2 linked regions of the Acuticoccus sediminis genome follow. The protein of the gene in region 1 binds, or shares a complex with, the protein of each later gene. Links are inferred from orthologs where the notes say so. Each region holds a gene or a part of one and is shown in the gene's direction. Other genes may lie near its edges.

Evidence for each region.
Region 2: the proteins of DLJ53_RS01915 (region 1) and DLJ53_RS04125 are in contact, whole or in part, in a solved structure (PDB 5NJ9), measured with the Escherichia coli proteins. The link is inferred for Acuticoccus sediminis from one-to-one orthologs.

The regions. Positions count from the first base shown.
Region 1 is NZ_QHHQ01000001.1:448,531-464,927, forward strand. The notes cover bases 7,685-10,583. They hold DLJ53_RS01915 (TldD/PmbA family protein), read left to right. Parts: upstream 7,685-8,375; coding sequence 8,376-9,791; downstream 9,792-10,583. Other genes in these bases: sdhD (succinate dehydrogenase, hydrophobic membrane anchor protein), read right to left, coding at 7,685-7,818; sdhC (succinate dehydrogenase, cytochrome b556 subunit), read right to left, coding at 7,818-8,228; DLJ53_RS01920 (hypothetical protein), read left to right, coding at 10,018-10,302; DLJ53_RS01925 (aldolase), read left to right, coding at 10,450-10,583. In the rest of the region: sulfate adenylyltransferase subunit CysN, read left to right, coding at 1-771; DLJ53_RS01865 (SRPBCC family protein), read left to right, coding at 866-1,330; DLJ53_RS01870 (ArsR/SmtB family transcription factor), read left to right, coding at 1,330-1,671; DLJ53_RS01875 (2-hydroxychromene-2-carboxylate isomerase), read right to left, coding at 1,691-2,299; DLJ53_RS35045 (hypothetical protein), read left to right, coding at 2,292-2,471; DLJ53_RS01880 (DUF1906 domain-containing protein), read left to right, coding at 2,590-3,717; DLJ53_RS01885 (EamA family transporter), read left to right, coding at 3,930-4,358; DLJ53_RS01890 (BA14K family protein), read right to left, coding at 4,439-4,861; DLJ53_RS01895 (BA14K family protein), read right to left, coding at 4,984-5,424; sdhA (succinate dehydrogenase flavoprotein subunit), read right to left, coding at 5,558-7,369; more of sdhD, read right to left, coding at 7,372-7,684; more of DLJ53_RS01925, read left to right, coding at 10,584-11,172; DLJ53_RS01930 (DUF2093 domain-containing protein), read left to right, coding at 11,177-11,401; DLJ53_RS01935 (helicase HerA-like domain-containing protein), read right to left, coding at 11,460-13,040; DLJ53_RS01940 (MmcB family DNA repair protein), read right to left, coding at 13,103-13,588; chrA (chromate efflux transporter), read right to left, coding at 13,647-14,828; and 2 more genes. UniProt on the Escherichia coli protein: Metalloprotease involved in CcdA degradation. Suppresses the inhibitory activity of the carbon storage regulator (CsrA).
Region 2 is NZ_QHHQ01000001.1:966,931-978,467, forward strand. The notes cover bases 374-3,360. They hold DLJ53_RS04125 (TldD/PmbA family protein), read left to right. Parts: upstream 374-1,196; coding sequence 1,197-2,525; downstream 2,526-3,360. Other genes in these bases: DLJ53_RS04120 (DUF6101 family protein), read right to left, coding at 405-968; DLJ53_RS04130 (inositol monophosphatase family protein), read left to right, coding at 2,515-3,291; DLJ53_RS04135 (DUF4170 domain-containing protein), read left to right, coding at 3,348-3,360. In the rest of the region: DLJ53_RS36345 (M10 family metallopeptidase), read right to left, coding at 1-219; more of DLJ53_RS04135, read left to right, coding at 3,361-3,581; DLJ53_RS04140 (3-deoxy-D-manno-octulosonic acid transferase), read left to right, coding at 3,578-4,831; lpxK (tetraacyldisaccharide 4'-kinase), read left to right, coding at 4,899-5,879; DLJ53_RS04150 (hypothetical protein), read right to left, coding at 6,022-6,204; DLJ53_RS04155 (malonyl-CoA decarboxylase), read right to left, coding at 6,259-7,695; DLJ53_RS04160 (NUDIX domain-containing protein), read left to right, coding at 7,769-8,359; DLJ53_RS04165 (DUF3422 domain-containing protein), read right to left, coding at 8,369-9,598; DLJ53_RS04170 (SDR family NAD(P)-dependent oxidoreductase), read right to left, coding at 9,708-10,469; DLJ53_RS04175 (NAD(P)/FAD-dependent oxidoreductase), read right to left, coding at 10,575-11,537.

The DNA.
Region 1 (16,397 bases):
CATCTCGCCGCCAAGGAGCTCGGCCTCAACGAGGTCGGCTTCTGCAACGTCTCGCTGTCGGCCGACATCGCGTTCGACCCGTACGAGGCGAACCGCGAGACCGGCTCGTTCATCCTGATCGACCGCCTGACCAACGCGACGGTCGGCGCGGGCATGGTCTGGTTCGCGCTGCGCCGTGCGACCAACATCCACTGGCAGGCGACGGACGTCACCAAGGAAAGCCGCGCGGCCATGAAGGGCCAGAAGCCGGCGGTCCTGTGGTTCACCGGCCTCTCCGGTTCGGGCAAGTCGACGATCGGCAACCTCGTCGAGAAGAAGCTCTCGGCGATGGGCCGCCACACCTACATCCTGGACGGCGACAACGTCCGCCACGGCCTCAACCGCGACCTCGGCTTCACCGACGCCGATCGCGTCGAGAACATCCGCCGTGTCGCGGAGACCGCGAAGCTCTTCGTCGACGCGGGCCTCCTGGTCGTGGTGACCTTCATCTCGCCCTTCCGCTCCGAACGCCGCATGGCCCGCGAGCTGGTGGAGGACGGCGAGTTCCTGGAGGTCTACATCGACACACCGATCGAGGAGTGCCGCCGGCGCGACCCGAAGGGCCTCTACAAGAAGGCCGACTCCGGCCAGCTCAAGAACTTCACCGGCGTCGACTCGCCGTACGAGTCGCCGGAGAACGCCGAGATCGCCATCGACACGACCTCCGGCGAGCCCGAGGCTCACGCCGAGCGCATCGTGGCGCTTCTCAAGGAGCGCGGCATCATCGATTGATGCCGCAACCCCATCACGGACCGCAAAAAGGCAACCTTCGGGTTGCCTTTTTTGTTGGAGCGAGCTACCCAAACAGGCAACCAGGAGGTTGCCTGTGACAGACGCCATCGAAAAAACCATCCTGCTCGACGCGCCGGTCGAGAGGGTCTGGCGGGCGGTGACCGACGCGCGCGAATTCGGGACGTGGTTCCGTGTCGCGCTGGAGGGGCCGTTCGTGCCCGGCCGCTCGGTCGCCGGGCAGATCACCTATCCCGGCTACGAGCACCACCGCCTCGTCGCGACCGTCGAGACGATGGAGGAGCCCCGCTACTTCGCGTTCCGCTGGGAGCCGGAACCGGATACCGCCGGCGGCGGCGGCGGCGATCCGGCCACGCTAGTGGAGTTCACGCTGGCGCCCGAGGGCACCGGCACGCGCCTCACCCTGCGCGAGTCCGGGTTCAACGCCCTCCCCGCCCACAAGCGCGACGAAGCGCTCCGCCGCAACGACGGCGGTTGGGACATCCAGATGCAGAACATCGCCGATCACCTGAGCGGGTCCGCCGCCGCCCCCCGGGCCTGATGCCGGCCGCGACGACGCCCGAACTCTCCGGCCGCGCCGCGAAGTTCGCCGCCCTCGGCGATCCGACACGGCTGTCGCTCGTCGCCATGCTCTCGGACGGCGGCCCGCGCTCGATCGTCAGCCTGGCGGAGGGCGTCGGCCTCACCCGCCAGGGCACCACCAAGCATCTGAAGGTGATGCAGGACGCCGGCCTCGTCGCGAGCCGCCGCGAGGGCCGCGAGACGCGCTTCACGCTGCGGCGCGACGCGCTGGCCGAGCTGCGTGAGCACCTCGACCTCGTCTCGGCCCAGTGGGACGACGCGCTGGACCGCCTCAAGGCGTTCGTGGAGCGCCCCGGATAGGGCTCGTTCAGCCGTGGCGTCAGCCGAGGTCGGCCAGCGTCCCCGTCCGCTCCCACGAGAACGCGTCGCGGAGCTGCGCGTCGCCCCAGAAGCGGCTGCCGTCGCCGGTGATGAACGTCGGCGCGCCGAAGACACCCGCCGCCTTCGCCGCCTCGACGTTGGCGAACAGCGCGGCCTTGACCGCCTCGTTCCTGATCCCCTCGGCGATTCGCGCCGGGTCGATGCCGGCGGCCTCGGCAGCCTCCGACAAAGTCTCGGCCTGGGCGATGTCCATCCCCTTGCCGTACTCGCAGTGGAACACCGCCCGGCTGAAGGCGGCCCGTTCCGCGCCCTCCAGCGACAGCGCGGCACGCGCGGCCGACACGCTGCGCGACGGGAACACCTCCGGCATCACGAACGGGATGCCGCGATGGGCCGCGCGGCGGGAAAGATCCTCCCACATGAACGACGCCTTCGCCTCCGACGACAGGTTGGGCGTCGCCTTGAACCCCGCGTCGGCGAAGATCGGTCCGAGCAGGAAGGGCGTCCATTCCACCTCGATGCCTTCCGCGTCGGCGAGCGGCTCGATCCGCATCGCGGTGAGGTAGGAGTAGGTGGAGGAGAAGTCGAAGAAGAATCGGATGGCCATGGCGCTTCCCTTGGCGCCGCATTCGCGCGGCGCATTCTGGCTGGATGTGGACCGCGGGGCCGCAGTCGCGCGCACGTTCGGCGTTATGAACGAATCGATCAAGCATGCCGCGCCGGAGACATCCCGGGACCGGTGGTCACGGTTCGTTGATGCCGCGCCCGCCCGTCCTTGACGCGCCGAAGGCCGGACGGCATCGTCCGCCCGTGCAAAATCGCTTCGGAACACTCTGGCGGTCCGCATTCGGTGCGGCAGCCCTCGCTCTGGGCCTCGCCGCCCATGCCACTCCCAGCATGGCCGAGGATACCCGCGCCGCCATCATCGACGCCGCATGGGACACGCGGGACTACATTCCGCAGCTTCGCGCCAACGGCATCCAGGTCATCGGCCGCTATCTCGCGCGCTGCCCTCAGCCGGAACGGAATATCCCGTCCAAACGGCTGATCGACCAGGGCACGATCAAGGACCGCAACAGCGAGGTGCGCCGCATCCTCGACAACGGAATGGCGATCCTCTCGATCTACCAGTACAACAACGACTCGAAGAACAAGTTCTTCGGCCGCGACCGGAACGGCAATCCCCTGCCCGACGGCAACTGCCGCACCACCAGCCGGGAGCGCACCCCCAGCGACGAGGGCGAGCTCGACGCCAAGGCCGCCGTCGAGCAGGCCAAGGCACTCGGCCAGCCGCGCGGGTCGACGATCTTCTTCGGCGTCGACATCGCCTTCAGCAAGTCCGACGTCGCGACGCAGCGCGCGATGGTCCAGTACTTCGAGATGGTGAAACGCATCGTCGGGCGCGGCGGCTACGAACTCGGCGCCTACGGCAACGGCGACGCGCTCGACGTGCTGATGGACAAGCGGCTGATCCGCGTCGCCTGGCTGTCCGCCTCCCGCGCCTACCCGGGGACGACCGAGTTCCACAATTCCGGCCGCTGGCACCTCTTCCAGAGCGGCGTCAACCTGGAATGGTTCGGCGGCAAGCCCGGCCAGTGCACGCCCGGGCTGCCGCTCGACGTCAACGTCAAGAACGCCCGGTTCGCCGACCAGGCGCTCGGATTCTGGACCACGCGCGGCGTCGTGCGGCTCGACCCGTCCCGCACACGCTCGGTCTATGCCACGCGTCGGTTCGCCTGCGACGGCGACTCGCGCATCCGAAAGGACGCGAACTCCGGCGCGCGCGACCTCATCTCCTCGCAGTCGCGCTGCCGCGGCGGACGGACCGTCCGCCATCCGGACACCGTGGACTACGCCAACGCCACCCGCATCGGCCGCCAGAGCGGCGATGTGGTCGAGGTCGACTACGACGACGACGGCAACTTCGACGGCTGGACCGCGGCCTCGAACCTGACCTCGAGCTTCAACGTCAAGCCGCACTGGATCCACGGCAAGGGCCAGCGCCAGTCCGCCCGCTGCAACTGAGCGCGCCCACGCGTGTGCCTCGGCGGATGACCCGCGCGGCGCTGCGTTCCTGACATCCCGACGCGAGCAGGGGACGCTGCGAATGCGACCGGAGCACCGTGCCGACCGGCAAGACCGTCAGGGTCCTCGCGGCTAAGCCGGCAGGGCGTCCCGCCCTTTCCGGGCAACATGGCGCGGGCGATGCATCAGGGACGCCCGAAGGGAGCTTCACGATGCTGCAAACCTGGCAACTCTGGGCGGTCATGGCCGCCGTCTTCGCCGCGCTCACCGCGATCTTCGCCAAGGTCGGCGTCGAGGCGATCAACTCCGACCTCGCGACCATGGTCCGCACCGTGGTCATACTCGTCATCGTCGTGGGGATCGTGGCGGCGAGCGGCCAGTTCGGCGGGCTCGCGACGATCTCGACGCGCAGCTACGTCTTCCTGGCCCTCTCGGGCGCTGCGACCGGCGCGTCCTGGCTCTGCTACTTCCGCGCGCTCAAGATGGGCGACGCGGCGCGGGTCGCGCCGATCGACAAGCTGAGCGTGGTGCTGGTCGCCGTGTTCGGCGTCCTCTTCCTCGGCGAGCAGCTCTCGGCGCTGAACTGGGTCGGCGTGGCGCTGATCGGCGCCGGCGCGATCCTCGTCGCCTACAAGGGCTGAAACGCGAAAGGCGCCGGCCCGCGAACGGACCGGCGCCTCGTAACCGTGTGCTGGGGCGCCGCAGCGCCGGGATGGCCGCCTTACAGCGGGCAGCGACGGACCTCTCCGCCGTAGGTCACGTACGTATCCGTGCTCGGATCGTACGAACGGTAGTTGGCTGCGCAGCGCTGGACGTGGGAGCTGGTGGCCGGCACCGTGCCGACGACGGTCGTCCGCGAGCTCGACAGCGCGCTGCCGGCGATCACGCCCGCCGCGGCGCCGATCACACCGGCCGTGGCAGCCGCGGCACCCCAGTTGTCGTTGTCGTTGTCCCAGCCGCCGTAGCGGTGGCGGTAGTAACGATCACTGTGGCCGCGGTGATGGTTCCCGCGATGATTATAGTGCCGCTCGTGCTTCATTCGCCCAACACCCCGGTCACCGGGATCGGCCGAAGCAGTCGTCATGGTCGCAGCACTCGAGATGAGAAGCGTCGCGGCGGCGACGCCAGCCATAAGCTTACGCATAATACCTCACTTTCACTTCGTCCGATGGCCCATCAGGGGCGGGGGTCTGGCCCCTGCACGGCTCGAAGTCCTGTTTGGTACTATTCAATGCGTAGCGAACGACTTGGTTTCACTCTACCGCGTCAGAGCGGGCAGCGACGGACCTCGCCCGTCGCCGTCGTATAGCTGTCAGTCTGCGGATTATAGGTGGGATACCGGGCCTTGCAGAGCTGCATGTGCCCGCCCGTCGGCGTCCCGGGACCGTCGTAGCGCTGCGACGGAATCACGCTGCGGATGACGACACCCGCCGTCGCGCCCATGAGGTTGGCGCCGAGGGGGCCGAAGAGGGAGAAGTCGCCGTCCGTCGGCAGCTCCATCCCCTCCACCGAGCGGGTGCTGCCGCGTGGCGCGAGCTGCGGATCCGGCGCGGGATAGCCGGAGTAGTTCTGCCAGAACGGCCGGCCGCGGACCCAGGACTTGACCGACTGGTCCGAGTTCGCGGGATCCGCCGCCGCCGGGGCGACGTGCGCGGCAGCCGCGGTCAGGAGGGCCGCCGCGGCGACGGTCAGGGTGAGCGCTCGCATGCCGATCCTCCTTGGTGTCGACCTCTGGCGAATGCGTCGGGCGCCGCAGCGGCTGCGGCGCCCGGATATCGTGGCGGCGAGGCGGCGCGGAGCCGCCCTCCCACGTGGCGCGCCGGTGGCCCGGCGCCCGGTCTCAGTAGACGCGCTTCGCCGGCGCGATGTACTCGATCGCGTTCGACAGCGTGTAGGCGTGCACCGGACGGTCCTCGAGGCGGACCTTGTAGTTGTCGTCGAGGAAGGCGAGCGTGTGGATCATCCACTTCTCGTCGTCCCGCTCCGGGTAGTCCTCGCGGGCGTGGGCGCCGCGGCTCTCGGTGCGGTTCAGCGCCGAGTCCATGGTCACGACCGCCTGGCCGATGAGGTTGTCGAACTCCAGCGTCTCCAGGAGGTCCGTGTTCCAGACCATGGTCTTGTCCTTGACCTGGATGTCGCCGAGGCCGCCCGCCACGTCGTGGATGAGCGTGTGCCCTTCCTCGAGGACCTCGCCGGTGCGGAACACGGCGCAGTTGTTCTGCATCGTGCGCTGCATCTTGTCGCGAAGCTCGGCCGTCGGCGTGCCGCCGCTCGCGTGGCGGAAGTGGTCGAGGCGCGACAGCGCGGGCTCGGACGCGCGGTCCGGGCACGGCGGCAGCGACTCGCCCGCCTTCACCGTCTCGGCGCAGCGCAGCGCCGTGGCACGGCCGAAGACCACGAGGTCGATCAGCGAGTTGGAGCCGAGGCGGTTGGCGCCGTGAACCGACACGCAGGCCGCCTCGCCGATCGCCATCAGGCCCGGCACGACCCGGTCAGGATCGCCGTCGACCTTGGTCAGAACCTCGCCGTGGAAGTTCGTCGGGATGCCGCCCATGTTGTAGTGCACGGTCGGCAGAACCGGGATCGGCTCCTTGGTGACGTCGACGCCGGCGAAGATCTTCGCCGACTCGGAGATGCCCGGCAGGCGCTCGGCGAGGATCGCCGGGTCGAGATGCTCGAGGTGCAGGTGGATGTGGTCGGAATTCTTGCCGACGCCGCGGCCCTCGCGGATCTCCACCGTCATCGAGCGCGAGACGACGTCGCGCGAGGCGAGGTCCTTCGCGGACGGGGCGTAGCGCTCCATGAAGCGCTCGCCGTCGGAGTTGGTGAGGTAGCCGCCTTCGCCGCGCGAGCCTTCCGTGATGAGGCAGCCCGAGCCGTAGATGCCGGTCGGGTGGAACTGCACGAACTCCATGTCCTGCAGCGGCAGGCCGGCGCGCAGCACCATCGCGTTGCCGTCGCCCGTGCAGGTGTGCGCGGACGTGCAGGAGAAGTACGCGCGGCCGTAGCCGCCGGTCGCGAGGATGGTCTTGTGCGCGCGGAAGCGGTGAATGGTGCCGTCGTCCTGGCACATCGCCATCACGCCGCGGCACTCGCCCTCGTCCATGATGAGGTCGAGCGCGAAGTACTCGATGAAGAACTCGGCCGAGTGGCGCAGGGACTGGCCGTAGAGCGTGTGCAGGATGGCGTGGCCGGTGCGGTCCGCGGCGGCGCAGGTGCGCTGCGCGGTGCCCTTGCCGAAGTTCGTCGTCATGCCGCCGAACGGGCGCTGGTAGATCTTGCCCTCTTCGGTCCGCGAGAACGGAACGCCCCAGTGCTCCAGCTCGTAGACCGCCGCGGGGGCGTTGCGGACCATGTACTCGATCGCGTCCTGGTCGCCGAGCCAGTCCGACCCCTTCACGGTGTCGTACATGTGCCAGCGCCAGTCGTCCTGGCCCATGTTGCCGAGCGCGGCGGAGATGCCGCCCTGCGCCGCCACGGTGTGCGAGCGCGTCGGAAAGACCTTGGTGATGCAGGCGGTGCGCAGGCCGGCCTCGGCGCAGCCCACGACGGCGCGCAGGCCCGAACCGCCGGCTCCCACCACCACCACGTCGTATTCGTGATCGATGATCTTGTAGGCGGGACCCGTGGTCCCGTTGCCGTTCGTCGCCATACTCAGGCCCCCGTTCCGACGCTGCCGCCGGTGAGGACGGCGAGCATGATTTTCACGATCGCAAAGATGGCCGTCGCGGCGATCGCAACCGCGAAGAAGGTGTTCAGGAGGAGCAGCAGGATGCGCGCGCCTTCCGCGTGCACATAGTCCTCGATCACCACCTGGATGCCGAGTTTCATATGGACCGCGACGGAGACGATCGCGAGGGCGAGCGGCACCGCGACCCAGGGCGAGCCGACGAGCGACACCGCGTCCGCGTAGGAGCGGCCGGACAGCATGATGGCGACGACGGCGAGCACGATGACCAGGATCGCGTTGGCGAAGCCGGTGATGCGCTGCTGGATGAAGTGCTCGGTCCCGGACTTGGACGAGCCGAGATGGCGGATCGTCTTCAGCGGGGTGCGGTCGTTGCCGAAGGCATCGCCGGACTTGTGGAGCGGGCTGCGCATCAGATGTTCTCCAGAACGACGACGAAGGCCCACAGGGCGGTCGTGATCAGGATCGAACCCGTGACCGTCATCCAGGCGAGGTTGTAGCGCTCCTCGCCGAAGCCCTTGCCGGCGTCCCAGATGAAGTGGCGCAGGCCGCCGAGCAGGTGGTGAATCAGCGACCAGGTGAAGGCCACCAGGATGATCCGTCCGAGGAAGGACGAGTAGATGCCGTTGGCGGTCGCATACGCCTCGGGGCCTGCGGCCAATGCCAGCAGATAGGCCACGACGAGGACGAGGCCGGCGACGTTCATCATGCCCGTCACGCGGTGCATGATGGACATGACCATCGTCACGATGGGCCGATAGATCGAAAGGTGCGGCGAAAGTGGCCGTGGCCGACGGCTCACCTCGGTATCTGCGCTCGCCATGAAGGTCCCCCTGGAATTCCGCGACCTGAACTAGCCTCGAATGGTTCTAGGGTCAAAGCAAACCCTTGGCCCATTTCATCGAAGCGCTTGCCGCGGTCGTCGCGAGCCGCCACCTTTAGCACAACCCCCATCCAGCGAGGCAGCACGATGAGTGACAATTTGTTCGAGCGCCACGGCCTGGATCCAGCCCGCACGGAGGCGATCGTCGCCGACGCGCTGTCGGGTGCGGACGACGGCGAGCTCTTCCTCGAGCATCGCACCAGCGAGAGCCTGGTGTTCGACGACGGGCGCATGAAATCCGCCGCGTTCGACATCTCGGACGGCTTCGGCCTTCGCGCCGTCGCGGGCGAAGCGGTCGCGGTCGCCCACTCCTCGGACGTGTCGGAGGCCGCCCTGCGGCGCGCCGCGGCCACCGTCGGCACCGTCGGCCGCAACCACGCCGGGACGCTGGACGTCGCGCCGACGGGCACCAACCGCCGGCTCTACGCCGACCTCGACCCCATCGGCGCGCCGGACTTCGCCGAGAAGGCCGCCCTCCTCTCCACGATCGACGCCTATGCCCGCGGCCGCGATCCGCGCGTGCGGCAGGTCTCCATCTCGCTGGCGGCGGAGCGGCAGGTGGTCAACATCCTGCGCGCCGACGGCATGCAGCTTGCCGACCACCGCCCGCTGGTGCGGTTCTCCGTGACGGTGATGGTGGGCGACGGCAACCGCCTGGAGACCGGCAACTACGGCACCGGCGGGCGCGAGCCCTACGCGCGGTTCATCGCCGAGGGCTCCTGGCAGCGCGCCGTCGACGAGGCGCTGCGCCGCGCGCTCGTCAACCTCGACGCGGTGCCAGCCCCCGCCGGAACGTTCGACGTGGTGCTCGGCCCCGGCTGGCCCGGCATCCTGCTGCACGAGGCGGTGGGCCACGGCCTCGAGGGTGACTTCAACCGCCGCAGGACCAGCGCCTTCGCCGGGCTGATGGGCGAGAAGGTCGCCGCTCCGGGCGTCACGGTGGTCGACGACGGCACCCATCCGGACCGCCGCGGCTCGCTCACGATCGACGACGAGGGCACCCCCTCGTCCGAAACGGTTCTGATCGAGGACGGCCGCCTCGTCGGCTACATGCAGGACCGGCAGAACGCGCGGCTGATGGGCATGCTCCCCACCGGCAACGGGCGCCGCCAGTCCTACGCACACACCATCATGCCGCGCATGACGAACACGATCATGAAGGGCGGCGACACCGACCCCGAGGAGATCCGCGCCGGCGTCAGGGACGGGCTCTACATGGTCTCCTTCGGCGGCGGGCAGGTGGACATCACGTCCGGCAAGTTCGTCTTCTCCTGCACCGAGGGCTACCGCCTGCGGGACGGCAGGATCTGCGAGCCGGTGAAGGGCGCCATGCTGATCGGCAACGGGCCCGACGCGCTGACCCGCATCGCAGCCGTCGGCAACGACATGGCGCTCGACGACGGGATCGGCACCTGCGGCAAGGCCGGCCAGTGGGTCCCCGTCGGCGTCGGCCAGCCCTCGATCCGCATCAACGCCATGACGGTCGGCGGCACGGAGGCCTGACCGCCGCCCGCAAGCCGGAGCGAACGCGGACCGCCCGGGACCGGAGCCGCCCGCCGGCGCGGGGCAGCGCCCGGCCGCCGCCCCGAAGTCCCCTCCCGAGGCCGGGGCGCGGCGCGATGGCGCAATCGGGCCTCGCTTGACCGGCGCGGCGTCGATACCGACCTATCGGCGACCGCCACGCGTGTGTGCCGCGGACGGCCCTTGCTCCTGCACAATGGTCCCCACCATGGTCGATCCGTCGTCCATCCCGTCCGCCCTTCCGGAGCGGTCGCGGCGCTTCATCATCTGGTTCAACGCCCTCGTCGGCATCGTCTTCATCGCGGTGATGGTGCTGCCGCTCGAGGCGTCCGCCGCTTGGATCTCCGGCGCCTTCCTCCACTCGGCGACGATCGGCTGGATCGTCGCCGCCGTGACGCTGCTGCCGACGCTCTTCTGGCTCTTCGGCCGCGGCCTCAGCCAGGCCGTCTCCGCCGAGGCCGAGATCCTCGACGAGGTGCGCCGGCCGGACTGACAGGCGCCGCACGCCGCCCACAGGCCGACAGCGCAGATCAGGGACGCGCCGATCCGGCGCGCACGGCATTGCGCGACACGCGCGGCACGTGAAAAGTAAGGCCGCCGGCGCGGTTGCCGGCGGTCGACAAGAAACGAGGAGGGCGCCGTGATCGATGCGTTGCGCGAGGATCTGGCTACTGCATTTCGCGTTGCCGCGGCGATGGACCTGAACGAAGGCATCTGCAACCACTTCTCGGTCACGGTGCCGGGGAGCGAGGAGCGCTACCTCATCAACCCCTACGGCATCCACTGGTCCGAGATGCAGCCGGGCGACCTCCTCCTCATCGACGGCGACGGGCAGGTGATCGAGGGCGACGGCGAGGTCGAGGCGACGGCCCGCTACATCCACGTCGCCGCGCACCGCGCCAACCCGCGCCACGGCGCCGTCCTCCACACCCACATGCCGCACTGCACCGCGCTGACGATGGTGGATGGCGGCAAGCTGGAGATGGCGCACCAGACCGCCTGCCGGTTCCACGACCGCATCGTCTACGTCACCGAGTTCGGCGGCCTGGCGCTCGACGAGGGCGAGGGCGAGGCGATCGCCGGCTCGGCCCGCCACGACAGCGCGGCCGACGTCTTCTTCCTGGCCCACCACGGCGTGACCGTCTGTGGCGGATCCGTGGCGGAAGCGTTCGACGATCTCTATTATCTGGAGAGGGCGGCCCGGCAGCAGGTGCTGGCCATGTCCACCGGACTGCCGCTAAGGTTGATGTCGCACGAGATGGTGGTCCATACCGCCCGGCAGATGCGGCAGGTGATGAAGGTGCAGGCGGAAGAGCATTTTCGCGTCTTGAAGCGACTCTATCCGCCCTCTGGCACGGCGTGAGCGAATGAACAGGCATGAGATGATGGCGGGGCGTCCCGGCGCCGAAGCGAAGCTGAGATATCTGGACGGCGACTTTCAGGTCCTGTCGCCGGGCGCCTTCGTGCGCTGCGCGGTGACCGGCCGGCCGATCCCCCTCGCCGAGCTCCGCTACTGGAGCGTCGACGACCAGGAGGCCTACGCCGACGCATACGCGGCCAACCAGGCCTTCATGACGCGCCGGATGCGCTGACGCGGCGTCGGGACAGGCGACGCGGCCCGAAGGCCGGACGGGCCGCGCACCGGCTCGTTCAGCGGCGCAGCAGGTTGCCGAGCGCCCCGCGGGCGATGGACTTGCCGATCTTCGCCCCGGTCGCCCCGGCGACGGCGCGGCCGATCCGCTCGCCCGCCTCCGCCGCCGCGGTCCGCGCGGCACCGCGCGCCGCCTTCTGCGCCGACGTCAGCCGCCGGCGCGACGGCCCGCCGAAGAGGAACCACCAGAGCCTGCGGACCGCGCCGGGATCCTCCTCCGGCTCGCTCCGGGGGCCGGGCTTCGGCGCCTCCGGAGGGGCGGGATCGCCCGCCTCGGCGGCCTCGGCGGCCTCGGTCGCCCGCGCGGCGAGGATCTCGTAGGCGCTCTCCCGGTCGATCTCCGTGTCGTAGACGCCGGCGACCGGCGACCTTGCCATCAGCGCCGTCCGTTCCTCCGTCGTGATGGGCCCCATCCGCCCGGATGGCGGGCGGATCAGCGTCCGCTCCACGATCGACGGGACGCCCTTCGGCCCCAGGGTCGAGACCAGCGCCTCGCCCACGCCGAGCTCGGTGATGACGCGCTCGGTGTCGAGCGCCGGGTTGGGCCGGAACGTCGTCGCCGCCGCCCGCACCGCCTTCTGGTCGCGCGGCGTGTAAGCCCGCAGCGCGTGCTGCACGCGGTTGCCGAGCTGCCCCAGCACCACGTCCGGCACGTCGAGCGGGTTCTGCGTGACGAAGATGATCCCGACGCCCTTCGAGCGGATCAGCCGCGCCACCCGCTCGATCGTGTCGATCAGCGCCGGCGGGGCGTCGTCGAACAGCAGGTGCGCCTCGTCGAAGAAGAAGACGAGCTTCGGCTTCTCCGGATCGCCCACCTCCGGCAGCGTTTCGAATAGTTCGGACAAAAGCCAGAGGAGGAACGTCGCGTAGAGCTGCGGGCGCAGCATGAGCTGGTCGGCGGCGAGGATGTTGACCACCCCGCGCCCGTCCCGGACCTGCATCAGGTCGGTGATCTTCAGCGCCGGCTCGCCGAAGAAGCGGTTGCCGCCCTGCTGCTCCAGCGTCAGCAGCGCCCGCTGGATCGCGCCGATGGAGCGCTCCGAGACGAGCCCGTAGTCGCGCGACAGCGTCGACGCCTGGTCGGCGACGTGCACCATGAGCGCGCGCAGGTCCTTCAGATCGAGGATCGGCAGGCCCTGGTCGTCGGCGAGCTTGAAGGCGATGGCGAGGACGCCCTCCTGCACCTCCGTCAGCTCCAGGAGGCGGGCGAGCATGAGCGGCCCCATCTCCGTCACCGTGGTGCGGATCGGGTGCCCCGCCGCGCCGAAGAGGTCCCAGAAGACCGTCGGGCTGGCCTCGAACGCGTAGTCGTCGCCGAGCCCGATCGCCGCCGCCCGCTTGAGGAGGAAGTCCTTGGGATCGCCCTGCATGGAGAGCCCCGCGAGGTCGCCCTTCACGTCGGCGCAGAAGCACGGGACCCCGGCGCGGGAGAAGCCCTCGGCGAGGATCTGCAGCGTCACGGTCTTGCCGGTGCCGGTGGCGCCAGTGATCAGCCCGTGCCGGTTCGCCATGTCGAGCCGCAGATACTGCGGCGTCTCGGCCGTGCCGACATAAACCTCGGTATCGTTCAGGATGCTCATGCGCCTCGGCCCGCTCGCGGTGACGCAGCTTGAGGGGCGAACCGCGCCGGGTGCAACCCTTGTTACACCGCGACCGTAATCTGTGGCTGCGGGTCCTCCAGCTCGTGGAGCCGCCGCGCCGCCGTCTGCGCCACCCGGAGGTGGATCGCCCGGCGCACTGTCGCGGTGAGGCGTTGGGGGACCGCCTCTCGCACCAGAGCGGCGTCGAACCCGTCGGTCATGATGAGCCCCTCGTCGGCCGGGAAGATGTCCCCGACCTCGGGCAGCGAGGCGAAGAAGAAGCGGTCGCAGGCACGCTTGTAGCTCGGCCACTTGTCGTCGGCGCGATAGTCGGCGAGCGAGGACTTGATCTCGACGATGACCACCTCCCCGTCGACCCCGATGCCGACCAGATCGGCCCGGCGCCCGTCGGCGAGCGTCAGCTCCGGCACCACCGCGAAGCCGAGGTCGCGCAGGAGCCGTGCCGCGCCGCGACGCACCTTGATCGCGGACGGCGACTGGCGGCCGTCCACCATGGGCGCGACATCGAAGACGGAAAGTAGCGGCATACGACAGACCCGGGTGCAGCGATGTTCATGAAACACCCCCATCCTGCCGCATGCAACCCTACAGCAGGGCGCCCCCGACGGCCCCAGCGGCGGCGACGACCGCCCAGGGCGGCACGGCGAGGTGCCGCAGCGCGACGAACGCCGCCACCGCTAGCGCCAGCGCCGCATGCGTCGGGACGCCCTGGACGATCACCGGATCGTAGAACGCGGCCGCCAGCAGACCCACGACCGCCGCGTTGACCCCCGCGAGCGCGCGCCGCGCGACCGTCGCCCGCCGCACCCGGTCCCAGAACGGCATGATCCCCACGACGAGCAGCACCGACGGCAGGAAGATGCCGACGAGCGCCACGATGGCCCCCGCGACGCCCCCGAACGGCTCGGCCACCGCGCCGAGATAGGCGGCGAAGGTGAAGAGCGGCCCCGGCACCGCCTGCGCCGCCCCGTACCCGGCGAGGAAGGCGTCCGGCGGCACCAGGCCCGCCATCTCGCCCTGGAGCAGCGGCAGGACCACGTGTCCGCCCCCGAACACCAGCGCACCGGACCGGTACGTCCGGTCGAGCAGGTCGAGCGCCGGGCTCCACGCCGCGGCGAGGGGCAGGAGCAACAGCAACGCGAAAAACCCGGCGAGCGTCGCGATGCCGACCCGCCGCCCGACGGGTGCGCGCGGCGCGTGGTCGTCCGGCGCCGCATCCGGCACCGCGAGCCAGAGGCCCGCGATCGCCCCGACGGCGATCACCACGAGCTGCATCACCGCCGGATCAGGCGCCAGCAGCATCGCGACAGTCGCGGCCCCGGCGATGGCCGCCCGCGCCCGCGTCGCCGCGAGGCTCGCCGCCATCCCGAGGAGCGCATTGGCGACGACCGCCGCGGCCGACGCCTTCAGGCCGAGGATCCACCCCGCCCCGGCGCCGAAGCCGACCCCCGTGACGAGGAGCCCGAACGCCGCCAGCGCGATCGCGGAAGGCAGGGTAAACGCCGTCCATGCGGCGAGGAGGCCCGGGAATCCGGCGCGCTGCAGGCCGATCGCCATGCCCACCTGGCTCGACGCGGGACCCGGAAGGAACTGGCAGAGCGCGACGAGATCGGCGTATGCCGCATCGCTCATCCACCCCCGGCGCTCGACGAACGCGGTCCGGAAGAACCCCAGATGCGCGACGGGTCCGCCGAAGGAGGTGAATCCCAGCGGCAGGAACGCCGAGAAGACTTCGGCCGCGGTTCCAGGTCTGTCGCGATGGGTCATCCGGCTCCTCCCCCGCCTCCGCATCGCCATCTACGATGACAGGGCGATGACACGAGCCAACACGCCGGTGGCGCCGGACGCCGGTACTCCCCGCAATCCGTACGGCCCGTCGGCCGCCGAACCGCCGGTCGCATCCCCGGAGTCCCGGCGCATTTATGGTTCCGGTTCAGGGAGGCCAGTTCGCCCGGAGCACGCGGTATCGGGGCTGACCACGGGCCTGATACGACAACGCCCGCAGCATCGGGCGATGCGCGGGCGGAATGGGTGGGGGCCCCGGTCGTTCATGTGCGCCGCGCTAGGGATGCCCCCGGCGGCGCGGTCGACCCTGTCGTCCCGGCGGCGTGCGGGCCTGCCCCGTGTGGGGCGACCGGCCGGCCGGCTTGGTCAGCGCGGAGCGCGCTTGGCGAGGATCCGCTGCAGCGTGCGGCGGTGCATGTTGAGGCGGCGTGCCGTCTCGGAGACGTTCCGGTCGCACATCTCGTAGACGCGCTGGATGTGCTCCCAGCGGACGCGGTCCGCCGACATCGGGTTCTCCGGCGGCTCCGGCCGTTCGCCGACTTCGCGGGTCAGCGCCGAGAACACCTCGTCGGCATCGGCCGGCTTCGCGAGATAGTCGACGGCGCCGAGCTTCACCGCGGTCACGGCCGTGGCGATGTTGCCGTACCCGGTCAGGATCACCGCCCGCGCGTCGGGCTTGCGGCGGCGGATGCGCTCGACGACCTCGAGGCCGTTGCCGTCGCCCAGACGCATGTCCACCACGGCGTAGTCGGGCGGATTGCGCTCGGCCATGTGGCCCGCGTCCTGTGCGCTCTCGGCGACGTCGGTGACGAAGCCGCGCTTTTCCATGGCCCGTGCCAGGCGCTGGCCGAAAGCGGCATCGTCATCCACGATCAGGAGCCGGCTTCCATCGACGGCCTTGGCCGGAGCGGCCTGCGGCATGGCGTCCATGTTGATCCCCTCGGTTATATACTCTTACCTGCACAAATAGTGCGTTCGAGGGCTTTGCATTACAAAATGGCCAAAATTTAATGACCTGACGGCAGAGTCGGCCAAAGAGTGCGCCTCGGCCACGCGACCGTCACAGTCGCGCCGTCCCTCGCCTCGAACTTCACCGTCGCCCCCGTCCGCTCCAGCAGCGTCTTCGCGATGAAGATGCCGAGGCCCATGCCGCCGCCCCGCTGGTCCTCCCGCCGCCGTGAGACGTAGGGGTCGCCGATCCTGTCGAGCACGTCGTCGGCGAAGCCCGGTCCGTCGTCGGCGATGACGATGGTGAGCCGCTCGCTCGTCCACGTCGCGGTGATGCGGACCAGCGTCTCGGCGAAATCCACCGCGTTCTCCACAAGATTCCCGAGCCCGTAGTGAATGGCCGGGTTGCGCGCCACGAGCGGCTGATCGCTGAGGTCGCCGTTGAGCTCCACCTGGATCTCCACGCCCGCTCCGCGGTGCGGCTCGGCCACCTCCTCGATCAGCGTGCGCACGTTGAGGCGCACCAGCGGGCTGTCCGAGTCGTCACCCAGGTTCTTGAGACGGCCCAGGATTTCCCGGCACCGCTCGGTCTGGGAGCGCAGC
Region 2 (11,537 bases), 510 kb from region 1 along the record:
GTAGCTGCGCCCGGCCTGGAACTCGAACGCGTACCAGTCGGCGTCGTAGGCGGGGTGGGCGGGGCTCGACCGGACGACGATCGAGTCGCGCACCGGCGTGTCCAGGAACAGGGGGGCGGCGGTGGCGGGCGTGTCGCCGGGGTCGTCGCCGGGCGTCGTCAGGCGCCGGGTCGTCGACAGGTCGTCCACGGCCGCTTGCGTCGAGTAGGTCTCGGTCATGCGGTACCGGTTGCCCTTGCTGCGCGTCTCGACCCCGCGTCCTGTCCCGGGAGCGGGGCGGAGGAAGCTAGCACCGGCCGGCAGGGTCCGACAGTGTCCCGACTGTCAAAGCCAGCCATCGTGAAATGACGCGATTGCCTCCTCGGGCGCCGGGCGCAGACGGATCTTTCGGAGGCGGCCGGCCGTCAGCGGATCCCGACGGCGGCGGCGCGGCGCTGGCGGGCGTAGCGGGAGCGGCGGCCGACGAGCGGGGAGCCGCGGCGGCGCGGGGAGGGGCGCTCGGCGAGGACGACGCCCAGCGGGGTCAGCTCGGCGTGGACGCTGCCGTCCTCGTTCACGGCGAGCAGCGGCAGGTTCAGCGCCTTGCCCCAGGCTTGCCACTCGCGCGCCACGTCCGCCGCCTCGGTCGACGTCGACAGCGGGATCGAAAGACGCGGGTTCTCGTGCACCAGGGTGAGGTTGAAGACCGGCTCGCCGTCGCCCCGACGCACCGCGACGCCCACACCGCGGAACGAGGAGACCGGGCGGGTCGAGATCCCGTCGGTGGCCGCCGAGACGGCCAGGGTGTGGTTCGTCACTTCCAGCGCCGGGCCGTCGTCCTCGAACGAGACCTCCTCGCGGGGGGAGCGGACGACGCTCATGCGCGCCGGCTCCATATCGTTGTCGGGCACCCAGCGGAAGGCCGAGAGGGGCGCGCGGACGGTCTGGGAATGAACGACATCGTGGGACATGCAGGCGGCGGCGTTCATGGGGCGTCTCTTTGAAAACGTGTGGCTTCGTCGGTGAGGTGAATGTACCGCCGCCCGTTTTTCGTCCCGGCTAAGTCCGAATGGTGAATTCCGAAGCCTCTGTTGACAGAGGCGTAACCTTGTCCGGGCGGGGGCCGCAGAATCGCTGGACGTTGGGGGAATCCCTTGCCGTCGGGATTTAGGCTTCCTAAACCCTATTCGATGCCAAACCCCTCCGCCTTTTCAGACATGGCCGATCTCACCAGCCTCGCCGAGGCAGCGCTCGACGCTGCCAGGGCCGCCGGCGCGGATGCGGCCGACACCGTCGTCGCCGCCGGTTCGTCCACGGCCGTGACCCTCCGCAACGGCGTGACCGAGGAGGTCGAACGGTCCGAGGGATCGGACATCGGCCTTCGCGTGTTCGTCGGTGCCCGCAGCGCCCTCGTCGGCGTCGGCCATGTCCGGGACCTGGCGGACGCCGCCGCCCGGGCCGTCGCCATGGCGAAGGCCGCTCCCGAGGACGACACCGTCGCCCTCGCGCCGGTCGACCTCCTCGCCAGGCCGCCCTTCCCGGACCTCGACCTCGACGACGGGGAGGAGCCGGACGCCGACGCCCTCACCACGCGGGCGCGCGCGATGGAAGAGGCGATGCTGGATGTCGCGGGGGTGACCAACTCCAACGGCGTCTCCGCGGGCGCCCGTCGGGCGGAGCGCGTGTTCGCCACGTCGACCGGCTTCCTCGGCGCCTACTCGGCGACGTTCCACCGCCAGAGCGCGACCGCGATCGCCGGCGACGGCACGCGGATGGAGCGCGACAGCTGGTCCAGCGTGAAGCGCCACCTCGCCGAGCTCGCCGCGCCGGAGGAGATCGGGCGCATTGCCGGCGAGCGCACCGTGCGGCGGCTCGACGCACAGCAGCTCACCACGCGCAAGTGCGCCGTCGTCTTCGAGCCGCGCGCGGCCTCCGGCTTCGTCGGCCATCTGCTCGGCGCGGTGAACGGCTCGGCCGTGGCGCGTGGGGCGAGCATCCTCGCCGGCAAGCTCGGCACCAAAGTGATGCCGGAGGCGATCACCATCCGCGACGACCCGACCGTGCCGCGCGGCCTCGCCTCCCGCCCGTTCGACGGCGAGGGCCTCGCCGCCGAGCCGATCGACATCGTCGCCGGCGGGACACTCGCGTCCTACATCCTCGACCTCTCCACCGCGCGGCGCATCGGCGCCACCTCGAACGGCCGTGCGTCGCGCGGGACCGGCCTGCCGAGCCCCTCCTCGACCAACGTGTCGATCTCCGGCGGTTCGGGGGACCTGCAGTCGCTGATAGAGGAGGCCGGGTCGGGCGTCCTCGTCACCGACCTCATCGGCATGGGCGCGAACATCGTCAACGGCAACTATTCGCGCGGGGCTGCCGGCTTCTGGTTCGAAAACGGAGAGATCGCCTATCCGGTGGCCGAGATCACGGTCGCCGGTTCGCTCGTCGACATGTTCGCCGCTGCGCGGTTCGCCGACGATGCGCCGGGGTTCTCGTCCGTCGACGCCCCGTCCATCGCCATCGCCGGAATGACGATCGGTGGCCGCTGAGTGCGACATCGAGCTTCTCGTGCGTGCGGCGCGCGCGGCGGGGCACGTCGCCCTGACCTTCCGCGGCGCCGCGCAGAGCTGGACCAAGGACGACGGCACGCCGGTGTCCGAGGCCGACCTTGCCGCCAACGAGGCGCTGCGCACCATCCTGATGGGCGCGCGGCCCGGCTACGGCTGGCTCTCGGAGGAGGACGGCCGGGCCAGCGGCGGCCCGCTCTCCTTCATCGTCGACCCCATCGACGGCACCCGGGCCTATATGCGCGGCGACACGTACTGGACGGTCGTCGCCGCGGTGCTGGACGGCGGGCGGCCGGTGGCCGGCGTCATCTACCGGCCCTTCGTCGACACGCTCTACTGTGCCCGTCTCGGCGGCGGGGCGACCCGCAACGGGCGACCGGTCCACGTGTCCGGCCGGCAGGAGCTGCGCGACGCGCGGGTGGCGCTTCCGGGGCCGCTCTACCGCGACGGAGGGTTCGAAACGGCAGGCGTCGTGCGGGCGCATAATGTCTCATCGCTGGCCCTGAGGCTTGCCAAGGCGGGCGAGGGCCGGCTCGACGCGGTCATCACCAAGTCAGGCCCGCACCATTGGGACCTTGCAGCCGCCGACCTCTTCGTGCACGAGGCAGGGGGAACGTTGACGAACCTGTCTGGCGAGACACTTGACTATGCGGCCGAGACCACAAGCCATGGTGCTGTGTTCGCCGGCACTCCCGATCTCGCGGAACCGTTGCGGCGCATGGCGGCACGCCATGACGCAGCGGCATAGATCTCACATGGCCCGTCTGCGTTTCGGACCGACACTATAAACTCATCGGATCGGATATGGCGGACAAGCAGCTTCTTCACCTCGTTCTCGGCGGCGAACTGGCCGACCTTCAGGGCATCACGTTCCGCGATCTGAAGGACGTCGACATCGTCGGGGTCTTCCCGAACTACGCCGAGGCGCACAAGGCCTGGCAGCGGAAGGCACAGCAGACCGTCGACAACGCGCACATGCGCTATTTCATTGTCCATCTGCATCGTCTGCTCGACCCGGAGACCGGCGAACACGCGTGACGTCATTGATCTGGTCGCTCTACGGGGCGGCCGGGACGGCGGCCTCACCGCTGGCGCGGCGCTATCTGGAGCGTCGTGTCGAACGCGGGAAGGAGGATCCGGCGCGGCTGGACGAGAAGCGGGGCGTCGCGTCCGCCGCCGCGTTCGACAGCGCGCCGCTGTGGATCCATGCCGTGAGCATCGGCGAGAGTGTGGCGGCGCTGACCCTGGCGCAGCGGCTGGCGGCTGACGGCTGGCCGATCCTCCTCACCACGTCGACGCCGGCGGCCGCGGCGCGGATGGCGCCGGCGCTGACCGAGCGTATCGTGCAGCAGTACGCCCCGCTCGACACGCCGCCCTTCGTCGACCGCTTCCTCGCGCACTGGCGGCCGGCGGCGGCGATCATCATCGAATCCGAGATCTGGCCGACGACGCTGCTGGCGCTGAAGCGCCGCCGGATCCCGCTGGCCCACGTCAACGCGCGGCTCTCGGATCGCTCGTTCCGCAGCTGGCGGCGGTGGGGCTGGGTGGCGAAGTCGCTGTTCGGCGCCATCGACCTGGCGCTCGCCCAGTCGGAGGAGCAGGCGTTCCGCTTCGCCGCGCTCGGCACCCGCGAGGTGCGGGCGACCGGCAACATCAAGTTCGACGCCGTCCCGCCCGAGGCCGACCCCGCGGCGGTGGCCGCGCTGCGCGGGGCGATCGGCGCGCGCCCCGTGTGGCTCGCGGCCAGCACCCATCCCGGCGAGGAGGAGGTGATCCTCGCCGCGCACCGCGTTCTCGCCGCCCGCTGGCCGGACCTCCTCACGGTGATCGCGCCGCGCCACGTCGAGCGCGGGGAGGCGGTGGCGGCGCTCGCCTCGGACGTCGGGCCGGTGACGCGCCGCAGCGCCGGGGAGGGGCCGACGGGCGCGATCTACGTCGCGGACACGCTGGGCGAGCTCGCGACCCTCTTCGAGGCGGTGCCGACTGTGCTGCTCGGCGGCTCGCTGCGCCCCTATGGCGGTCACAACCCCGCCGAACCGGCGGCCTTCGGCACGGCGTTGCTGACCGGGCCGACGCACGGGGTGATGTTCGAGCCGTTCCTCGCCGCCGGCGCGGCCCGCGCCGTGGACGACGCCGCGCTGCCGGGCGCCGTCGCCGAGCTGATTTCCGATCCCGCCGAGCGCGCCCGCCGGGGCGAGACGGCGCTCACGGTCCTTGCCGCCGAGCGCGGCGCCGTAGACCGCACCCTCGAGGCGCTCGCCGCCTGGCTCCCGGCGCGTCCGGCATGACCCTTCCGCTCCGTGATACCCCCCGGGGCGCTGTCGCCCGGTGGTCGCCGGGCACGGCGGGGCAGAGATGAAGGCGCCCGGCTTCTGGTGGGCGGACCGGCCGGGTCTCGCCGCCGCGCTTTTGGCGCCGGCGGGCTGGGTGGTCGGGACGGTCGCGGCGCGGCGCATGCGCCGCCCGGCGGGGGTCCGGCTCGACATCCCGGTGATCTGCATCGGCAATCCGACCGTCGGCGGGGCGGGGAAGACGCCCGTCGCCATCGCCGTGGCGCGGGCGCTTCAGGCGGCGGGGGCGCGGCCGGTGTTCCTCACCCGCGGTTACGGCGGCAAGGCGACCGCCCCGCGTGCCGTCGCCGGCGACCCGGCCGGCGAAGTGGGGGACGAGCCGCTCCTCCTCGCGGAAGTCTCGCCGACGGTGGTCTCGCCGGACCGCGTGGCGGGCGGCCGGCTCGCCGCGACGCTCGGGGACGTCGTCGTCATGGACGACGGTTACCAGAACCCCGGCCTCGCCAAGACATGGTCGGCGATGGTGGTCGACGCGGCGGTCGGGATCGGCAACGGCGCGGTGACGCCTGCCGGGCCCATGCGCGCGCCCCTCCCGGCGCACGCCGGCGCCGATGCCTGGCTGGTCGTGGTCGGCGACGACACGCGGCGCGCACCGCTGCCGCCGGTCCCCGGGCCCGTCCACGAGGTCCGTCTCCGGGCCGCTTCCGCCGAGCCGCTCGCCGGCCGGCCGGTGGTCGCCTTCGCGGGGATCGGCCGCCCGTCGAAATTCTTCGCCAGCGTCGAGGGGCTCGGCGCGGACATGCGCGAGCGCCACGCCTTCGCCGACCACCACCCCTATGCCGAGGCGGACGCCGCGCGCCTGCTGGCGCGTGCGCAAGCGGCCGGCGCACAGCCGGTGACGACGGCGAAGGACATGGTGCGGCTGAGGTCCGGCGGGCCGACGGCGCGGAGGCTCGCCGAAGCGGCGCTCGTCGTCACGGTCGAAGCGGAGTTGCCGGATGAGGTGGTGGCGGCTGTGACGGGGCTGGTCCGGCCGTCGTCCTGACGACGTGCTCCCCTTCTGGCTCGAGGGAGAACGCTGGACCGCCGACGGGCCGCCCGCCGGAAGCGCGCAAATCGGAATGGGCCGAGCGGGTGTCGGCCCGTCTTATAGGTTTTCCCTGCACCCTGGTGCGGGTGCAGGGCCGTCAGTTTTGGACGCTGCGGAAGCCGAGGTAGCGGATCCCCCAGCGGATCGTCGCCGCGGCGTGGTACGTCTCGTAACCCCTCTGGCGCACGGTCGTTCTGCCCTGAGGCGTGCGGTTCTCGATCGGCCAGCCTTCACGTGCGAGGCGTCTGATCTCTCCACTCTCGAAGTCGACAAACGGCATTGTATCACCCCCGTCCTAAAGTCATGTTCTGAAGCAGTATGGGGGACATATAGGTTACGCTGTGGTCGCTCGTGTGCCCTCTGTCACAGACTTGTGTTCTTTTTTTTCGTTTGACGTAGCAGAAGGTGGCGGAAGTTGCGCGGGGGCGGACGAAGGTGTCCGCTCGGCGATCTTCACGGACCGGGCCAGCCGCGTGACGGCCGGCGCCACGGCGATCTTTCCCTCGTTGACGAAGGCTTCGTGGTTCTTCTCCACCTCGGAGAGGACGTAGCGGTAGTTGACCATCATCCCGTGGGCGCTGGCGATCCCGCGGGGCGAGACGTCGCCGCCGAAGTTGATCTGCTCGAGCCGTGCGCCGTTGCCGAGGTGGAAGCGGGCCACCGGGTCGCGCGGCCGGTTGTTGTCCTTCACCTCCAGCAGGTAGTGGGCCGTCAGCGGCCCGAAGGCGGCTTCGGCGGACTTCGCCTGGGCGGTGTTGTTGATCCAGTTGTCCGCCAGCTCCTCCAGCAGGCCGCGCGTCGTGTCGTCGACGGCGCTGGTCGGGCGCGCCGCCTCCTCCTTCAGCCACTTGGCGAAGCCCGGCACGGGGGAGAGGGTCACGAAGTTCTTGAGGTTCGGCAGCTCGCTCGCGAGGTCCGTCGCCACCTGCTTGATGAGGAAGGAGCCGAAGGAGATGCCCCGCAGCCCGTCCTGGCAGTTGGAGATGGAGTAGAAGACCGCGGTCGTCGCCGTCTGCGGGTCGATCGGCTCGCGGTTGCCGGACAGGATCGGGCCGATCGCGCGCGGGATGTCGGTCGTCAGCGCGACCTCGACGAAGATCAGCGGCTCGTCGCCGAGGCGCGGGTGGAAGAAGCCGAACAGGCGGCGGTCCGGGACGTCGATCCGCCGCCGCAGCTCGTTCCAGTCGGTGATCGCGTGGACCGCCTCGTAGCGGATGATCTTTTCCAGGATCGCCGCCGACGTCTGCCAGTTGATCTCGCGCAGCATCAGGAAGCCGCGGTTGAACCAGGCCGCGAACAGGCGCTTCAGGTCGTCGTCCACCGGGGCGAGGTCCGGGTGGTTGCCGAGACGCTCGACCAGCTCGCAGCGCATGGCGACGAGCGCCTGCGTCCCGCCGGTCACCTGGTTGAGGCGGCGGAAGATCTCCACGCGGCGCGGCTCGGCGGCCCTCTGCAGGTCCTTGGCGGTGGTGCCCGACGGCTTGTCCAGGTAGGCCTGCGCGGCGGCGGCGAGGCGCTCCGGCTCGGGCCCGTAGTCCGCCGCGAGGGTGCGGAACACGAAGGTGCGGCCGGCGCTGTCGAGGTCGCGGTAGGCGCGCAGAAACTCCGCCGCCCGCTCCAGCGAAGACGATTCGCCGCGTCCGGTCAGCAGGCTTTCGATGAGCTGTGCCAGATCCGCCCGGCTCGTCCGGCGCGGCTTGCGCCGCTCGCCGAAGATGCGCGTGTCGGTGATTGTCGATAACAGGTCATTGATGACGCTGGTCTGTCGCATGGGTACGCTCCCGCGCGGCGTGGCACAAAAGTGGCCTTAGGGTATAGCACTCTGCGGTTTGATGAGGATGCCGATGCCCGAACAGAGCTATAGCGTCCGGCACGTGAAGACAGCCTACTCGGGCTTCATGACGCTGGACCTCTACGAAGCGACGATCGAACACGACGGGCGTACCACCGAGATGGTGCGCGAGGTCCACGATCATGGCCACGGAGCCTGTGTTCTGCCGTTCGACCCGGTTCGCCGCACTTGCCTCCTCGTCCGCCAGCTCAGGTTGCCCGTCCATGTGGTCGAAGGCAATGGCCTCATTCTGGAAGCGGCCGCCGGCCTGATCGACCCGGAGGACGAGAGCCCGGCCGCGGCGGCACAGCGTGAGGCGGCCGAGGAGCTGCGCTACATGGTGCGCAATGTCCAGTCGGTGGGCACCGTGTACACGATCCCCGGCCTCGTCACCGAGCTGATGTACTGCTTCACGGCCGAGTATAGCGAGAGCGACAGGATCACCGAGGGCTTCGAGGCCGATCCCGACGAGGTGATCGAGGTCGAGGAGTGGAAGCTCGACGACCTCTGGAAGGCCTGGAAGGACGGCGCGTTGCGCGACGCCAAGGCGGTGATGTGCCTGATGGGCCTCAGGATCGACCGCCCCGACCTCTTCACCGTGTAGGCCGGCGCGTCAGGCGTCGTCGGCGTCCCAGCGGGCGCGGATCCGGCGCATGATCGTATAGACCGCGCCGGCCACGAAGGGCGCCAGGATGCCGAGCGCCACGTACTCCGACACCGGCAGCACGTGGACCGCCTTCAGCGCCCGGACGGGGTAGGCGAGGAGGCCGAGGAGGTAATAGCTGATCGCGATGACCGACAGGCCCTCCACGGCCTCCGACAGGACGAGCTGGCGGTGCTGGCGCTCGTTCATGGAGCGCATGATCTCCTGGTTGGCCTTGTCCATCGAGACGTCGACCCGCGTGCGCAGGATGTCGAGGGCGCGGCCGATGGCCTTCGACAGCTCGTCCTGCCGCCGCTCCGTCGAGGCGATGGTGCGCACCGCCGGCCCGAGGCTCGCGGTGATGAAGCCCGACAGGGTCGCCCGTTCCTCCAGCTTGACCTCGAGGAGGGCCTCGAGGCGCTCCTCCACCAGCTTGGCGTAGGCGGTGCTGGCGGCGAAGCGGTAGCTCGTGGCGGCGCGCATCGCCTCGGTCCGCGCCGACAGCTTCTGCAGCTTCTCGAGGATGTCCTCGTCGCTCTCCCGGCCCTCGGTAAGGGATTCGGTGACGTCGGCGAGGTCGCCCTCCAGCTTGTCGAGCACGGGGGCGAAGCGGCGGGCGACGGCGATGCCGATGAGGGCGAGCGTGCGGTAGGTCTCGGCCTCCAGAAGGCGCTGGATGCGCCGGCCGAGCTGGGCGGGGCCCATCTCCGCCACCGCGACCTCGATGGAGATGAAACCGTCCTCCTCCGGCCTCGCGGTGGTGGCGAGGACGAGATTGCCGCGCATGACGCCGCCGATGGTGTCGTCGCAGATCGGCCCCGGCTCGTCGACCAGGGACAGGCGGAGCGCGACCAGCAGCTCGGCGCTGTCCGGCGTGTGCGCGGCGATCTCGGCGATCCGCGCGGCCCCCGCCTCGGGTCCTGATGCCGAGATGAGGGTGAGGGACATGAACTCGGTGTGCGGCTCGAGCCGGACGGTGAGATCCCCGTCCTCGCGGACGGTGTGGGGCGCGGATGCCGCACTCTCCAGCCCGAAGACCGCCGCGTAAAGCGCGAGGCGCGAGGCGCGGTCCGGGGTGAGGAAGGCGAGGTGATGGAGCGTCGTCGGCACCGTCAACGGCAGAAAGGGCCGGTCGTGCGCTTCCTTGATCGCGGTGTCGCGGTCGGGGTGGTTGCGAAAGGGAAGGCGGCTCGCCGCCATGGTTGACTCCTCACCGTTTCTGCGCATCGGCGCCGCTACGGTGAGCCCGGCAACTCAAGATGGCAACAGGGCCAAGGGTCGGAGATCGGCCGGGCGAACCGGCGATGCGTCAGCTCTGCAGGCGCTTGACGATCGGCAGGAGGAAGCGGCGCGGGCCGTGCTGGGAGAAGACCGAGGAGATGCGGTTCTGCCAGCCGGGGATCACCACGCGCTTGCCGGCCTTGAAGCTTGTCCAGCCGATGTCGGCCACCTGGCTCGACGGCATGCGCTTCATGGCGCGGAAGAGCAGCGACCTGTCCATGCCGGAGACGGCGCCGAACTCGGAGTGCGTCGGGCCCGGGCAGAGGGCGCAGATGGTGACGCCCGTGCCGCGCACCTCCTCCGACAGCGCCTGCGAGAGGGAGAGCACGAACGCCTTGCTCGCGTAGTAGACCGAGACGCCGGGGCCCGGCAGGAAGGCGGCCGTCGAGGCGACGTTGATGATCCCGCCGTGGCGGCGTTCGATCAGCAGGGGCAGCACGCGGTGGCTGAGCTCGACCAGGGCGCGGATGTTGAGGTCCACCATGCCGAGCTGCGGCTCGAGAGGCGACTTGGCGAAGGGCCCGGCGTGGCCGAAGCCGGCGTTGTTGACGAGGACGTCCACCGGCCGGCCGTAGCGCGCCACCTCCGCCATCAGCGCCTCGGGGGCGCCACGTTCGGTCAGGTCGAGCGGAACGACGTGGGTCTCGACCGGGAGCTCGGCGGCGAGGGCGCGCAGGCGATCCTCCCGACGGGCGACCAGGATGAGGTCCACACCATCGGCTGCGATCCGCTGCGCGAGAGCTTCTCCGATGCCTGACGAGGCGCCGGTGACGAGTGCGAGTTGGGCCATAGACGGCTACTTGCGCGCGGCACGCTCAGGGGCAAGGGTTTCATCTAGTTTACACGCCGAATTGTGCTGGCTCGCACGGTCGCCATGGCCGAAACGGCCTGCAGGTCAACGTGTGGTATCCGCTCCGGGACGGGGAATCGACGGGAGCGCGAGCCGGTCGCGCAGCGAGAACCACGTCATCGCCATCACCGCCAGCGGGCCGAGGAAGCGCGTGCCGCCGGGGAAGGGCGGCACGGGGAGGTGGGCGAAGACGTCGAGCTTCCCGGTGTCGCCGACGATCGCCTCGGCGATGACCTTGCCGGCGAAGGTGGCGAGGCCGACCCCCTGGCCGGAGTAGCCGACCGCGGCGTAGACCCCCGGCTCCAGCCGCCGGATGAATGGGCAGCGGGTGCGGGTGATGCCCAGCGTGCCGGACCACGCGGCGGCGATCGGCACGTCCCTGAGGTGCGGGTACACCTCGGCGAGGTAGGGCCGGACGATGGAGGCGACGTCCGCGGCGACCGGGCCGTAGCTCTCCCCGCCGCCGAAGATCATCCGGTTTTCCGCGTCGACCCGGAAGTAGCGGATGACGGCGCGGGTGTCGGCGACCGCCTCCCCGCCGGGGATCGGGGAGACGTCGAGCGGCTCGGTCGCGGCGATGTGGTTCACCAGCGGCAGGACGCGCGTCTCGATCCGCGGCTCGAGGCCGGAGAGGTAGCCGTTGCCGGCGAGCACGACGGCGTCGGCGGCGATCACGTGCGCGCGGGCGCCGCGGCGGCGGACGGTGACGTCGACGCCGTCGCTGCGCGGCTCGAAGCCTTCCGCGGTGGTGTACTGGAAGAGGTGGGCGCCGGCCTTCTCCGCCGCCTCCGCGAGGGCCGTGACGAGCGCCAGCGGGTTGAGGTGGCCGCCGCTGGAATCGTGCACGCCGCCGACATAGCGCGTCGAGCCGATCGCCGCGGCGAGGGTGTCGCGGTCCATGATCTCGGGCGTGACGCCGTAGCGCTCGAAGAGGTGGTCGGCGTAGGCGCGCGACTCGTCGAAGGCGGCCTTGGTGTGGGCGGCGTCGATCAGGCCGGGGCGGAAGTC